Regions from separate parts of the Enterococcus sp. BWT-B8 genome, predicted to be linked through region 1. Evidence: a T-box and tRNA genes for the amino acid it is inferred to sense, from the RefSeq annotation. Region 1 holds a T-box; the other regions hold tRNA genes.
The links. The T-box of region 1 lies ahead of leuS (leucine--tRNA ligase). A T-box ahead of a tRNA ligase gene usually reads a tRNA of that ligase, here a tRNA-Leu.

Region 1 (4,973 bases):
CAAACAAATGATTATCATAATCATAAAAATAAATAGACTGCCCCTCTTCCTTTATCCTATTTCGACCATCTTTGATCTCTAATCCAAGTGAAGCAATTTTGTCCCCATACTCAGCCAGTTTGTCCCTGTCAATTTTAAAAGCTACATGATTATACGTTTTTGACGGTAAGGACTCTCCTTCCATAACTGCGATCCACACCCCCCTGAACCAAAAAAAACTTTTCTCTTGATACAGAAAATACATCCTCTCCGCTTGAATAGATTTCTTCTGCAGCAAACACTTCTTTAAACAGCTTAGTTGTTCTTTCAATGTTTTTAACGATAAACGTAATATGACTTAATCCCTCCATAAAAAATCTCTGCTTTCAATAAAAAAATGGACCTCAGAGAGCGTATCATAAATATACACTCACGCTCTAAGGTCCAACCTTCAATCAGTTAATTTGCTACTATATTGACTAATTTATCTGGTACAACGATAATCTTTCGCACAGTCTTTCCTTCAATGAAGGACTGCACACTTTCTGAAGCAAGTGCCTGTTCTTCCAAAATTCCTCGATCAAGTCCCCGAGCAACTACCAGTTTTTCTCTGACTTTACCATTTACCTGAAGAACAATTTCCACTTCATCTTCAACCAATTGGCTTTCTTCATAGGTTGGCCAAGCAGCATAAGTCAGGCTTTCTTCATTTCCAAGAATTGACCACAGCTCTTCTCCAAGATGAGGAACAATCGGTGCAAGCAGCTGAACAAATCCTTCTATATATTCATAAGGCAGAACCTCTGCTTTATTTGCTTCATTTACAAAAACCATCAGTTGAGAAATCGCTGTATTAAAATGAAGCTGTTCATAGTCTTCTGTGACTTTTTTCACCGTTTGATGATAAACTTTTGTCAGTTTCTCATCGTTCATAGTAGTGATACGATCCCGCATTTTCCCTTTCTCATCAACAATCAGACGCCAAACGCGGTCGAGGAACTTCCTGCTTCCTTCCAAACCATTTTCACTCCAGGCAATCGCTGCTTCCAAAGGTCCCATAAACATCTCATACAGACGCAGCGTGTCGGCTCCGTATTTTTCAATCACCTCATCCGGATTCACCACATTTTTCAGTGATTTACTCATTTTAGCCGGAGCTTCTTCCAGCTCTTCCCCAGTTTCAATACTTACCCAGCCATTGTTCTCAGCTTTTTTAACCATATCTGTAGGTACCAGTGCACCTCGACTGTCACGGAAGCTTTGTCCCAAAATCATTCCTTGATTGAACAGCTTTTGATACGGCTCTTTTGTCGGAACTACACCGATATCATACAGGAATTTGTGCCAGAAGCGTGCATACAGCAAATGCAGCACCGCATGTTCTGCTCCGCCAATATAAATATCCACCGGCAGCCAGCGCTTCAGTTTCTCAGGATCTGCAATAGCTGTTTTATTATGAGGATCAACATAGCGCAGATGATACCATGAGCTCCCTGCCCATTGAGGCATCGTATTTGTTTCCCGACGCCCCTTCATTCCTGTTTCAGGATCAACAACATTAATCCATTTTTCGATATTTGCCAGAGGTGATTCACCCGTTCCGCTCGGTTTGATATCATCCGTTTTAGGTAATGACAACGGCAATTCTGATTCAGGAACGGTCGTCGTCGTGCCATCTTCCCAGTGAATGATCGGGATTGGTTCACCCCAGTAACGCTGACGTGAAAACAGCCAGTCACGCAACCGATAGCTGATTTCCTTTTTACCGACACCCTGCTCTTCCAGCCAGTCGTTCATTTTTACAATCGCTTCTTCTTTATTCAATCCATCAAGAAACGCTGAATTAATATGGCGCCCATCGCCTGTATAAGCTTCTTCAGCTGTATTTCCACCGGCAACAACCGGAGTAATTTCCAATCCAAATGTTTTGGCAAATTCATAATCCCGTTCATCATGAGCAGGGACAGCCATAATTGCACCTGTTCCATAAGAAGAAAGAACATAGTCTGCAATCCAGATCGGTATTTTTGTCCCATTTGCTGGATTGATTGCATACGCACCAGTGAACACACCCGTTTTTTCTTTTGCCAGATCTGTTCGGTTCAGCTCTGATTTCTTTGCGGCTTCTGCAATATATGCTTCTACCTCTGAGCGTTGTTCATCTGTTGTTATTTCCTGTACAAGTGCCAGTTCAGGTGCAAGCACACTGTAAGTCGCTCCAAAAAGTGTATCCGGACGAGTTGTAAATACCGTAAACTCTTTATCTGTGTCTGCAATCTTAAACGTAACATTAGCACCTTCTGAACGGCCAATCCAGTTCCTCTGCATTTCCTTAATATTTTCAGGCCAGTCAACCAGCTCAAGGTCGTCCAATAGACGATCCGCATAATCAGTTATTTTCAGCATCCATTGACGCATAGGCTTACGGACAACATCATAACCGCCGCGTTCGCTTTTCCCATCTATCACTTCCTCATTGGAAATCACAGTTCCCAGCTCAGGTACCCAGTTAACCGCCACTTCAGCTTCGTATGCCAGTCCATGTTCATACAGCTTGGTAAAAATCCATTGTGTCCACTTGTAATATTCAGGATCTGTCGTATTAATTTCACGATTCCAGTCATAGCTGAATCCCAGAGAATTAATTTGGCGTTTAAACGTTTCGATATTTTTCTTTGTAAATTCTGCTGGATCATTTCCAGTATCCAAAGCATATTGTTCTGCCGGAAGCCCAAAAGCATCCCATCCCATTGGATGCAAAACATTGTAGCCCTGACTTCGTTTCATTCTGGATATAATATCTGTTGCTGTATAGCCTTCCGGATGACCGACATGAAGTCCTTGACCGGACGGATAGGGGAACATATCCAGTGCATAAAATTTCTTTTGATCCGGATCATCATGTGTATTGAACAAATTATTTTTGGCCCAGTACTTTTGCCATTTCTTCTCTATTTTCTTGTGGTCGTAGTTCATTTTTCTCCTCCTGATTCATTAATTACTGTATTCGCTGCTACAAGTTTCGGCAATACAACACCTTAATAAAAAAACGCCCTACAGGAAAACTTTCCCATAGGACGTTGAATACAACGTGGTACCACCTAAATTTATTTGCTGCTTGCACAGACAAATCTTCAGCGCTCTATCGGCCGCCGCCGTTCTTATCTACTGTTTAATTCAACAAGAATCAGCTACAAGGCGAGTTCAAAAGCTTCTGTGCGTATTTTCACCAGCCATACGCTCTCTAAAACAGAGTTCTTTCTACTACTCCTTATCATTGCTGTAGTTATATATGACGTTATACTAACAAATTTCCTTGCGCATTTCAATCCTTTTACGCAACTTTCAACTGCTGTCCAATATAAATTATATCTCCGGTTAAATTATTCAGCTGTTTAATTTTTTGAATTGTTGTAGAGTACTGGTTAGCAAGCTCCCATAATGTATCGCCGCTTTTCACCAGATGTGTCTTGCTGCTTGAGCTGTTGAAATTATTGGTACTGCCGGAGCTGCCGCCGCTGGATGCCCCGCTGCCTTTTTTCACAATCAAACGTTGACCAGGATAAATCAGATCACCGCTGATATTGTTCCAGCTTCTAAGATTCGCTATACTCACTCCGTTGCTGTTAGCAATTACCCACAGGCTGTCACCAGATTTCACGGTATAATACGTATCCGTTGTCGTTCCAGTACTGCCTGAATTATTATTGTTTGAAGAACTGCCGCCGGTATTGGTATTTCCTGTGCTGCCGCCTTTTTTTACAATCAAGCGTTGACCGGGATAAATCAGGTCGCCGCTGATATTGTTCCAGCTTCTAAGATTCGCTATACTCACTCCGTTGCTGTTAGCAATTACCCACAGGCTGTCACCAGATTTCACGGTATAATACGTATCTGTTGTCGTTCCAGTATTGCCTGAATTATTATTGTCTGAAGAACTTTCCCCTGTACTTCCTGTGCCTCCATCTGAGGAAGTACTGCTGCCTTTCTTCACAATCAGTCGTTGACCAGGATAAATCAGGTCGCCGCTAATATTGTTCCAGCTTCTAAGATTCGCTATACTCACTCCGTTGCTGTTAGCAATTACCCACAGACTATCACCAGACTTCACGGTATAATACGTATTTGTTGTTGTTCCGGTATTATCAGAATTATTGTTGTTATTGTCGGAGGATGAGCCGCTGGTATCCCCAGTACTCCCTCCGGAAGATGTCCCGCTACCTTTTTGCACAACCAGCTTTTGTCCAATATAAATAGTGTCGCCGAATAAATTATTCCAGTTTTTAATATTGGTAATGGTCGTTCCATATTTGCTGGCGAGTGCCCACAAGCTGTCTCCGGAGACAACGGTGTGAATCACATCCTTATTGTTTGACGAAGAACCGCCGCCAGTTCCTGTTCCATCGGTACTACTGTCTGTGTTTCCTCCAGTATTCCCATCGGTTGACGGTGTGTCGTACTGAGTCAGATTATTGGCCTCAATCAGAGTATTTAATTTTGCACCATATGCTGGATCAGTTGCATAACGTCCTGTCAGCCATGCTGTTGCATCCCTGTAAGAACTTGTATTACTTTTCCAAGCGCCGGAATAATAATATACGCCGGACTGAAATGATGTATTTCTTAAAACATAGGCATTATCATGAAAAGATTCCGTAAATGATGGATATTTACGAAACGCTTCATTTTTAGCGACCCATTCCCCATTCAAATATTCCCAGGTATTCATGTATACTGATTGACCATTATAGCTTCCTTTAATCCCAAACAAATTATAATACGGTGCCTGAGCTAACGAGCTCGCCCCTGAACCACTTTCAAGAATAGCCTGAGCAATCATTACCGAGGTATATAAGTCATTTGCTGCTGCAACGGTTTGAGCATGCCCGGAGATACTGTTTATAAAAGAGGACGTACTGACAGACGCACTTGCTGCTGCAAAAGGAGCAGGTTCAGTACGTTCATCTAAAGAGACTGGAGTTTCTTCTGCTGCT
Region 2 (4,973 bases), on a different contig from region 1:
TTTGAAGAAAAATGGGGAATAGAAAATACAGGATTTACTAGCAGCTGGTTTAGCTGTATGCAGATTCAGCATTTTTCATTTTCTGATTTATTTAATGATTCTATTGAAGAGAAGCTGTGTACACGACGAATAGTTCATCGATATAGGTGCTATTTGCTTCACCTATTGCTGCTCGATATGCATCAAGTTTGTCCTGATAATTGCTGAACACCTCAAATGGGATGAAATATTCCAGTAAACAGCTCTTGTCATAATCACCTTGTTTTAAAAGCTGCTTGAATTCTTCCAAAGTCATTCCCAATTCAGACAAGTCTGTTCCAGCAGCAGCAAGTGAAGCTTCTGCATCAGAATCAGACAGCTCTTCATTTTTTAAATAAAGTAGAACAGCGGTGATATATTGCAGCAATCGCGCTTTTTGAAGAATCATTTTGTTGCACAGATAAACAGCCAGTTCTTGTTCTGAAAACTCATGACCTTCAGTTTCTAAGCTGGAAACTATAAACTGGAGATCATTTACTAAAGTATCTGCAGCTGCAGATAAGCGATGATTGTCCATATCCTCTGTAAAGTTGGCATTGGGATACTGGTTCTTTAATTCTTCCCAAAGCATGGTATATTCAGATAACTGAAATAATTCTGAAATGATCGTTTGTGCGTACATCTTTTTGCTCCTTACTCTTGATAAGAGTTATTTTTTGTAACAGAGAATAGATAGTGAGGCATCTCTAGTTCCCTGTAAGTTTTAATAAAATATTTTTGAGGCAGCATGCCGTTCCGGATTGCTACCTTCATGGAGGCTAGATTAGTATCTCTGATAATAGATACAACTGTCTCAGCTTTTAATTCGTTAAAGGCATATTGCTTGCAGCGTTGGGCAGCTTCTATAGCGTAGCCTTTATGCCAGTATTCTTTTGCCAGATGATAGCCGATCTCAAGAAATGTTTCTCCTTCAATTTTCTGATTTGTTAATCCACATTCTCCAATAATCATACCGGAGGATTTTTTCCGAAGCCCCCATAGACCATAGCCATTTTCAGTGTAACTTTTCAGATTCCATTTCAGCCAGTTTTCTACTTCGTCATCTGAGAAACCATGTTCATAAGCATACATCACTTCAGGATTCTGTAAAAATGACTTTAGTCCGGTAACTGTTTCCTGTGACCACTCAAATAATTCCAATCGTTCTGTTTCCAACTGAATGGACATATTTGGCTCCTCCTTTGTAAAATGATAACTCTAACAGTTTAACATGGTTTCACACAAAGATAAAAGTACATTTGGGAGTGATTGCTAAATTGGAAGAAATAGTTTGGATACGCTGCAAACCTTTAAATTATTATAATTGTGGATAAATCCTAACCTATGCTGATTCTGATAGGATGTGTTTATTGTTGTTTAAATTTATTTAAATTATTATTTTGTAATTATTTTTTGGTAATCTGACTTACCAGATCTGAGTGTTATTCAAATTCATACAAGCGGTTATCTTTTGCCAGTCGCACTTTGTCAGGGCTGCAGAAAATAGGAAGTACTTACTTGATCCTATTATGCTTAGCAGTCAGTTTAATGGGACAACAATTGAATACTCTTCTGGGGAACAATTTTACCAAGGATAATAGGTTGTTAAAGTGGACTGCGATTCCATTTGATACAGAGGTACTAACACCAGATTAGTCTGTCATAAAAGATGATTCTGAATATCATGGCTATACTGAAATACCAATTGTCTGGAAATAATTTGAATTAGAAGACAAGGGGAAAGGCTGGTTGTAAACGTTGAACGACAGCTTAGCGTGCTTTTTTCATGAAAACAGAAGGAAAAGTAGCTATAATCAGCAGTCTGACAGCATCTCAGAAAACTGCTTGACAACTATTACCGCATATTGTACTATAGGCTAGCGTGGTAAAAACAGTTTGAGCTGTATTTTAATTACTGTGAAAGCCTGATATAGCTGTAAATTTACTGGAGAAATTTAGTAATAACGCAGGAAATGCTGTAAATTGAGTTGCGGTCATGGCGGAATTGGCAGACGCGCTAGCTTCAGGCGCTAGTGGTAGAAATACCGTGGAAGTTCGAGTCTTCTTGACCGCATAAAAGCCCTTATTCTTTTAGGAGAATAAGGGTTTTTTGTACGAAACGTCTGAACCGAAAACAGACATATGATTGTTTCGATTTAGAAATAGGCTAGACCGGGCTTCAAAAGACGAAAAAATAGCGAATTCAATAAAATAATTAAATTTTCAGATACTATTTTTGACAGGATGGAAGACTGTTCAAAAAAGTTTAAAGATTCAGTCAATTTTTTATTGCATTTTTTTCTATACTGGCGTAACTTAGACAGTATAAATTTTAAAAATGAGGGATTCAGTATGAGAAATTTTGAAAAGTCAAAAAAACTTGAAAATGTAAGTTATGATGTTCGTGGTCCTGTTTTAGAAGAAGCAGACAGAATGCAGGAGGAAGGCATCAATATCTTGAAATTAAATACTGGGAATCCCGCCCCATTTGGATTTGATGCCCCAAATGAAGTGGTTCGAGATATGATTATGAATGTACGCAACTCTGAAGGATATTCTGATTCGAAGGGAATTTTTTCAGCGAGAAAAGCCATTGAACAATATTGTCAGTTAAAGAAATTTCCTAATGTGACGATTAATGATATTTATACCGGGAATGGGGTCAGCGAGCTGATTACCATGTGTATGCAGGGCTTACTTGATAACGGAGATGAAGTATTGGTGCCAATGCCGGACTATCCTTTATGGACAGCATCTGTTTCCCTGGCAGGAGGAAACCCCGTTCATTACATTTGTGATGAGCAGGCAGAATGGTATCCTGATATTGATGATATCAAGTCAAAGATTACATCCAACACAAAAGCGATTGTAATTATTAATCCTAACAATCCGACAGGTGCTTTATATCCCAAAGAATTGTTATTGGAAATCGTGGAGATCGCCAGACAGAACGATTTGATTATTTATTCAGATGAAATTTATGATCGTCTGGTAATGGACGGCTTAACTCATGTTCCGATTGCAACATTGGCTCCTGATTTATTTGTTGTGACGTTAAATGGATTGTCAAAATCTCACCGTGTGGCTGGCTTTAGATGCGGCTGGATGGTTCTAAGCGGAGATAAAACAAGAGTGCAAGGATATATTGAAGGATTAAATATGCTTTCTTCTATGCGATTGTGCTCTAATGTACTGTCTCAGCAAATTATCCAAACAGCATTGGGCGGTTATCAGAGTGTAGATGAGCTTCTGCTTCCAGGCGGACGAATTTACGAACAGCGTGAATTTATTTATAATGCAATCAAGGATATTCCCGGGTTATCAGTTGTTAAGCCGAAAGCAGCCTTCTATATTTTCCCTAAAATAGATGTTGCCAAGTTTAATATTTATGATGATGAAAAATTTGTTCTGGACTTTCTTCATGAACATCATATTTTATTAGTTCATGGCGGCGGGTTTAACTGGAATCAGCCGGATCATTTTCGAATTGTTTATCTCCCTAAAATGGAGGATCTGAAATATACAACCGAAAAGATGACAGAGTTTTTGAGTACGTATAGACAAAAATAGCAGTCAAAGACTGGGGCCTCCTAAAGGTTTCCAGTTTTTTCATTTTATTAAGAATTGAAGATAAACTGTTCGAGTATACAGAGTGATTACTGCATAGAGAACAATAGAATATTTATTTAAATGTTACAGGAACTATCTGTTTGAAAATTATTTATTTTATTGCTTAGTCATAATGTTTCGCACAGCTTGAATTTGGTAATGGAAATCGTATAAAATAAAGACCGCTTAAAAAGTATTTAAGCAGTCGTCATTTCTTCTCTTTTTGCAATTTTAGCTTACTTAGTAGTCATTTTTAGTCAATCATTGTACATTCTTTTTTGCTGATGACCATTCGATTTGTATATTTTTCTTTCATATCAGAGCTGGGATCATTAACCACAACTAAATATGAATTCTCATACTCTTTTTCTACATAGCCAACATGATTGTCTTTTTCCCAAGTAAAGCTGACTTTTTGTTCTTGTGCGATAAATAACACTCCTTAGTCTTAAAAAATAAAGTGATGTTGACAGTTGGTGAAGTGAATGAAGTTTCTTGCAGTTTATTATGCAATAAAGTACAATAAATTCAAAATGCGAATTCGCATATTTTTAATTAATTAAATGTTTTTGATAATCATTTTTTATAAAATGTTTTATTAGGAGTGAGAGTATGAATTCTTTTGGAAGTGTTATCAAAGAGATACGGAAAAAAAGAAAACTGACTCAAAAGATGCTGTCGGAAGATATTTGTTCGCAAAGCGTTTTAAGTCGGATTGAAAATAATGAAGAGCTTCCGAATGTGGTCGTGATGCAGCAAATCTGTCAGCGACTCGGTGTGACGATGGATCAAATCATGCAGTTTCAATCGAAAGAAGTTCAGGTAGTGACACAGATGTTTGAAAAATTTGGCAACTATTTCCGCCACAAGGAATATGATAAGCTGATTCAATCCATAAAAGAAACTGGTTTGGAAGAACGTATTTATCTGGATACGGACTGGCAGCGCTACTATTATTATTTGGGAAGTTGTGAATTTTATTTATACCATAATTATGAACGGGCTGTTTTTTCCTTAAGAAAAGGGCTGTCGTATACCTATCAGACAAATAAGAGTAATCTTTCCGATCTTGAAATTCAGTTAATCAGCTGTTTGGGCAGTGTCTATGGCTTGATGGGGAAAAATGATGCAGCTGAGAAATATTTGAAGCTAAGTATTTATTATTTTCATGAATTGCCAAATGAAAGAATCAATGCGGAACTTACAAAGATCTTTTTTAACTATGCCTCATTTCTTCTTCAGGAAAACAGACCGAATGAAGCGCAGGTTCTCATTGATCAGGGTATTGTTTGGGCACGAAAAAAGAACAGCTACTACTACTTAGAAGAATTATTTGACCTGAAAAG
Region 3 (4,973 bases), on a different contig from region 1:
TAACAGTCATTATTGATTCGCAAAAATATGCAAATTTGCATATTTTTTTCAAATTTACTTATTATTTAACGGCTATACTTTTATCAAGAGAATAACTTGGGGAAGTAATTTTCTTAACAGCTTGTCTTACACATTGAAAGTTATTGATAGTTAGTGCACATAGTTTTAATTCGCATCACACGTATTTTTTTGTAGAAAGGAAAATATGACTTCTCACATTACTAACTATCAATCTTTAGAGGTTGTGACAAAGCGTCTCCATGCGATGAGTAACCGAAGGAGTAGAAGTGTTCTGCCTCAAGAACCACGTAGGGATCATGCATCATCTACTCTGACAAGTTAATCGTAGTGATTTATGACACCAGGTAGGTAACATGCATCATCTACTCTGACAAGTCAATCGTAGTGATTTATGTCAATAAGGCGAACTATACGAAAATGGTCAAGGAACACTATTCATAAAATGAATAGCTGTGAATTGATACCTCCCTGGAGCTGCTCATAGTTTCAGTATAGTTCGCCTTATTTCCGAGATGTTGCCTGCGATTACTCGGCACAGATTAGGACCGACAAGTGCTAGTTCTACTTTGCCGCTTCTGCTTATATTCTTACTTTAGCAGAATGGTATGCGTAGTTTCGATAAGTATTCCTTGAATGAAACCAGCTCACTTGATGTAGTAGAACTATATGCGTAGCATAGAAGAACTGCTGTCTCTGCGAATCTAACGATTCTCGAGACAAAACAGTACACTGTATCCGTTTTTCTACGTCTACGGTTCTCACTACTACACTACACTTCGTTTCGATCTCATCAATTTCTAAACGGCAGAGCCATTAAGAATTGAAGGACTTCGTTTCGATCCTCGAAGCATGGAGGGACTTTACTTCTCCGCTTCTTCGAATGCTCGAATCATACAAAGAACAGATTTCTTTCGATTTCCGAAAGACAACAATTTTGGCGCTCACTTATCAAACAAATAAAGTTCGATAAAGAACGCCAAATAAAAATTAATTTAATTTAATGCGGACGATGGGATTTGAACCCACACGAGCATACGCCCACAAGACCCTCAATCTTGCATGTCTGCCATTCCATCACGTCCGCGTCTTTTGATATCTTCTGTGCCCTTTCTGCCATTCCGCCATGACCGCAATAGTAAGAGAATCCTTCGAAATATGTCACTAAAGAATTTATCTTAACAAAAATACACCTCTGTAATAGTAAAACAGTTGGCTGAAATTGTCAATCCTGTAAACAATCTTGGCTTTGATTCTTTTCTCTAAACGCTTTTATTCAATTCATCATATCGGCATTTGCCAGCATGTCTTTTTATTCCACTATGCACCTGTATCATCCCGATGAACATACCATTCTCCGCCACTTGCTGCTCTTCTAATATCCGTCAGACACTCCAGCCAGTGAAATAAAGCAGATAATATATCCTCGAACGCATTCCACAGATGCAGTTTCGCCGGACCTTCAAAAATCACATTTGGATTTTTATCCTCATAACTATATTCTTTTAATTATCTTATCTGTATAACTGCTAAATGTTCCTCTGCTTCCAAATTCAGCATTAAAAATCTGGCTTTATTATCTTCAAAATCAACTGCTGATGATTTATCTTGATCCTTTCAGCTGTCTGAAGTGGAAAAAATACATTGATAAACTGTCTTTAAATTCTGCAATATATATAAATAGGCAGTTCTTCTCTCTTTGATTTTTGGTCTTCTAATTTTACTGGAAGATATCTATACATATTTAATATTGACCAATACATTCCTTTATCTTTAAAAATGAATAGCTGTGATAAGTACGAAGGTATCTATTTTATTTTAGTCTGTCTATTTCTAATGAACTATTTTACCCATGACATCCTGATAGTACAAAAACAGCAGGTAAGAGAAAAACTCCGATGGAACTATGTAATTTGAACATCTCTGTCAGTATTATGGCTTCTCTCAAAAAGAAATCTGACTCTGCTTCCTGCCACAAACAAAAGCAGGAAATTTCTGACGAAATATATCTTTCTATTGGTACAGTTAAAATGCATACTTACAATATTTTTAGCGAATTGAACATCAAAAAAAGAAAACAAATTTTTACTGCTTATTCAGATTTTCCTTATACTCAGACAAAGAACTCTGTCATCTCTCAGCAAAAATTTTCCCTGTATCAACAAAAGTTTTAAAAACCAGTTCTAGCAGTCACAGAACCAGTTTTTTTCTTATCTATCAGCAGCCTTCTCTTATCATTTCAAGCAAAATAGGTTCATAAATTAAAAGAACGTGATAATATAATGAAAAAATATCACTATTTTTGGAAAGCGGGGAGAGTAGTATGCAAGACAGAACGACATTACTTGTTGCAAAAGATAAACATTTATACTTCTTTGGTAATTTATCTGGTATTGACGTAATCGCCGGTAATCAGCTGCTTCGCGTTCCTTTTGATTCAGAATACTGGAAAAACAAGCTGTCCCGTTACTACCAGATTGTTTTTTTGGATTATGGTTTTGAGCCAATAATGGCTGAAATTGTAAGACCTTTAACACAGGCAAAACTGATTTTGTTTTTTTGGAATCACATGACGGAGGAAAAGATTCTATTGCTTCGTCAAACACAGGCCGAACAAAATATTGATGATATTTACAGCTTTGATCCTATAGAAGCACAAGAATTTAGTTTGAAACATAACTCAAGCTTTTATTCAAAGCAACTTACTCTTCCAGATAGGGAGTTGAAGCACGACTTGTTCTTCGGCGCTTCAAACAATGGACGAATGGATGTCGCAAAAACTGTTCTGGCAATTCTGAACACCCTTCACATAGACAGTCACTACTTTATTTTAAAAGGGAAGGGGAATGATCAAGAAGGCTATCTCCCCTACAATGATTATTTAAGCTTAGTAGCACAGAGCAAGGGTATTCTGGAGATTATGCGTTCCGGTCAAACCGGCTTAACACTCAGAACGCTGGAATCCTTATTCTTTAAAAAGAAATTAGTTACGACCAATTCAAAAATCCGCTACTATCATTTTTACAATCCGGAAAACATTTTTATTATCGGTAAAGACGACTTTGATGATCTTCCTGATTTTCTAAACTCACCTTATCAGGAGCAGGAATCAACAGAAACTTTCCTTGACTTTTTCAGTGACAGACAATGGGCTCAACGATTTTACGAAGACAATACTCAGATCTATGAAGAGATTGAGTATGACTCTGAATTAATTCAACATCGCAGACAACAAATAACTGTATTATAAAAAAGTCCACCGGATTCAACGACCGTTGAATCCGGCGGACTTTACTTCTATCTCTCAATCAGCTTCAATTTGCCATGACATTTGCCGCAAACATAGCGGTTAATATTGACTCGTCGTTTTCGGCTTATTTTTGTTTGACAGTCACTGCACTGATACTCATATATCGCAGAAACTTCATCTGTCAGCGGACGAACATAACGACTTCCGCCAATCAGCTTCAGGTGGTCTTTAAAATCACGGTCTTTATGCTGATAGCCTTTTCCAGCTAAATGCAGATGATAGTGACACAGCTCATGCTTAATCACGCCAATCAATTCTTCTGCTCCATATTTTGCTGCCACTCTCGGGTTAAAATCAATATTGTGTGTGGATAAATGATATCTGCCTCCAGATGTTCTCAGTCTGCTGTTGAAGTATGCTTTATGAATAAACGGCTTATTAAAGCAGGACCAAGATAATTGCTCAACTGCTTCCTGCAGCTGTTCGTCTGTTTCAATCATTTTACTAATTCTCACTTTTTCCATCGGAGAAACTACCCCTTTGCTTTTGGCAGCATGGTCAGGCTGATTCGACCTTTTTTCACATCAATCTCCTCTACCCATACTGTAACAACATCGCCAACTGCTACAACATCAGTAGGATGCTTAACAAATCTATTGCTTAACTTGGAAATATGGACTAAACCGTCCTGTTTCACACCTATGTCAACAAAAGCACCAAAGTCAATAACATTCCGAACCGTCCCCTGCAGCTCCATTCCCGACTTCAGATCTTCCATAGACAGAACATCTTTTCTTAAAAGCGGCGCAGACATCTCATCACGCATATCTCTTCCAGGCTGAGCCAGAGAAGACAAGATATCCTTCAGCGTTTCAGAGCCGGCATCCAGTTCCTGTTTCAGCTCCTGCAATTTCAACGCTTTAATCTTTTCAGTCGTTTCGGAAGAGCCAAGATCTTTCAAATCAACTCCAGCTTTTTCCAGTACGGTTTTCGCTGTATCATAACTTTCCGGATGAATCCCAGTATTATCCAGCACATTTTTGCCATTTGGAATTCTTAAAAATCCAATTGCCTGTTCATATGCTTTAGGTCCTAAGCGAGGAACTTTCTTGATTTGATTACGAGCAGTAAACGCTCCGTTCTCATCTCGGTAAGTCACAAGATTTTGAGCAATCGTCTTATTTAAGCCTGAAATGTATTGCAGTAATTGCGGACTTGCTGTATTAACATCAACTCCTACCTGGTTCACTACTGTTTCTACAACAAATGTCAGCTGTTCAGCCAATCTCTTCTGAGAAACATCATGCTGATACTGACCGACACCAACTGCCTTAGGATCAATTTTTACCAGCTCTGCCAGAGGGTCCTGCAATCGACGCGCAATACTGACTGCACTCCTCTGTTCAACTTGAAGATCCGGGAACTCTGTCCGGGCAACTTCACTTGCTGAATATACAGAAGCACCTGCTTCATTGACAATTACATAAAAGATATCTCTTGGAAGTTGTTTCAGCTGTTCAGCAACAAATTGCTCTGATTCACGACTCGCAGTTCCGTTACCAATTGCAACCATCTCCACTCCATGCTTCTCAACCAGCTTATTAAATGCCGGACCTGCTGCTGCCCTCTTGTCTCCGGAAGCTGGTTTATGCGGATAAATGACATCAATAGCCAACACCTTTCCAGTTGGATCGACAATAGCCAG

Region 2: it has a tRNA-Leu gene. The T-box ahead of leuS (leucine--tRNA ligase) is inferred to sense a tRNA for this amino acid. The anticodon was not compared.
Region 3: it has a tRNA-Leu gene. The T-box ahead of leuS (leucine--tRNA ligase) is inferred to sense a tRNA for this amino acid. The anticodon was not compared.

What each region holds. Positions count from the first base shown of each region.
Region 1 is NZ_JAJDJV010000007.1:166,571-171,543, forward strand. It holds partial or broken gene fosX (FosX/FosE/FosI family fosfomycin resistance hydrolase) at 1-350, opposite strand, end outside; gene leuS (leucine--tRNA ligase) at 439-2,955, opposite strand; T-box leader at 3,050-3,266, opposite strand; gene LI951_RS08685 (muramidase family protein) at 3,314-4,973, opposite strand, start outside.
Region 2 is NZ_JAJDJV010000001.1:682,275-687,247, reverse strand. It holds gene LI951_RS03085 (hypothetical protein) at 101-661, opposite strand; gene LI951_RS03080 (GNAT family N-acetyltransferase) at 673-1,206, opposite strand; tRNA gene LI951_RS03075 (tRNA-Leu) at 2,009-2,092, shown strand; gene LI951_RS03070 (pyridoxal phosphate-dependent aminotransferase) at 2,371-3,588, shown strand; gene LI951_RS03065 (hypothetical protein) at 3,881-4,066, opposite strand; gene LI951_RS03060 (helix-turn-helix domain-containing protein) at 4,240-4,973, shown strand, end outside.
Region 3 is NZ_JAJDJV010000001.1:687,980-692,952, forward strand. It holds tRNA gene LI951_RS03090 (tRNA-Leu) at 1,023-1,105, opposite strand; gene LI951_RS03095 (hypothetical protein) at 1,339-1,491, opposite strand; gene LI951_RS15325 (LuxR C-terminal-related transcriptional regulator) at 1,953-2,192, shown strand; gene LI951_RS03100 (oligosaccharide biosynthesis protein Alg14) at 2,342-3,268, shown strand; gene LI951_RS03105 (SprT family protein) at 3,316-3,792, opposite strand; gene LI951_RS03110 (Tex family protein) at 3,801-4,973, opposite strand, start outside.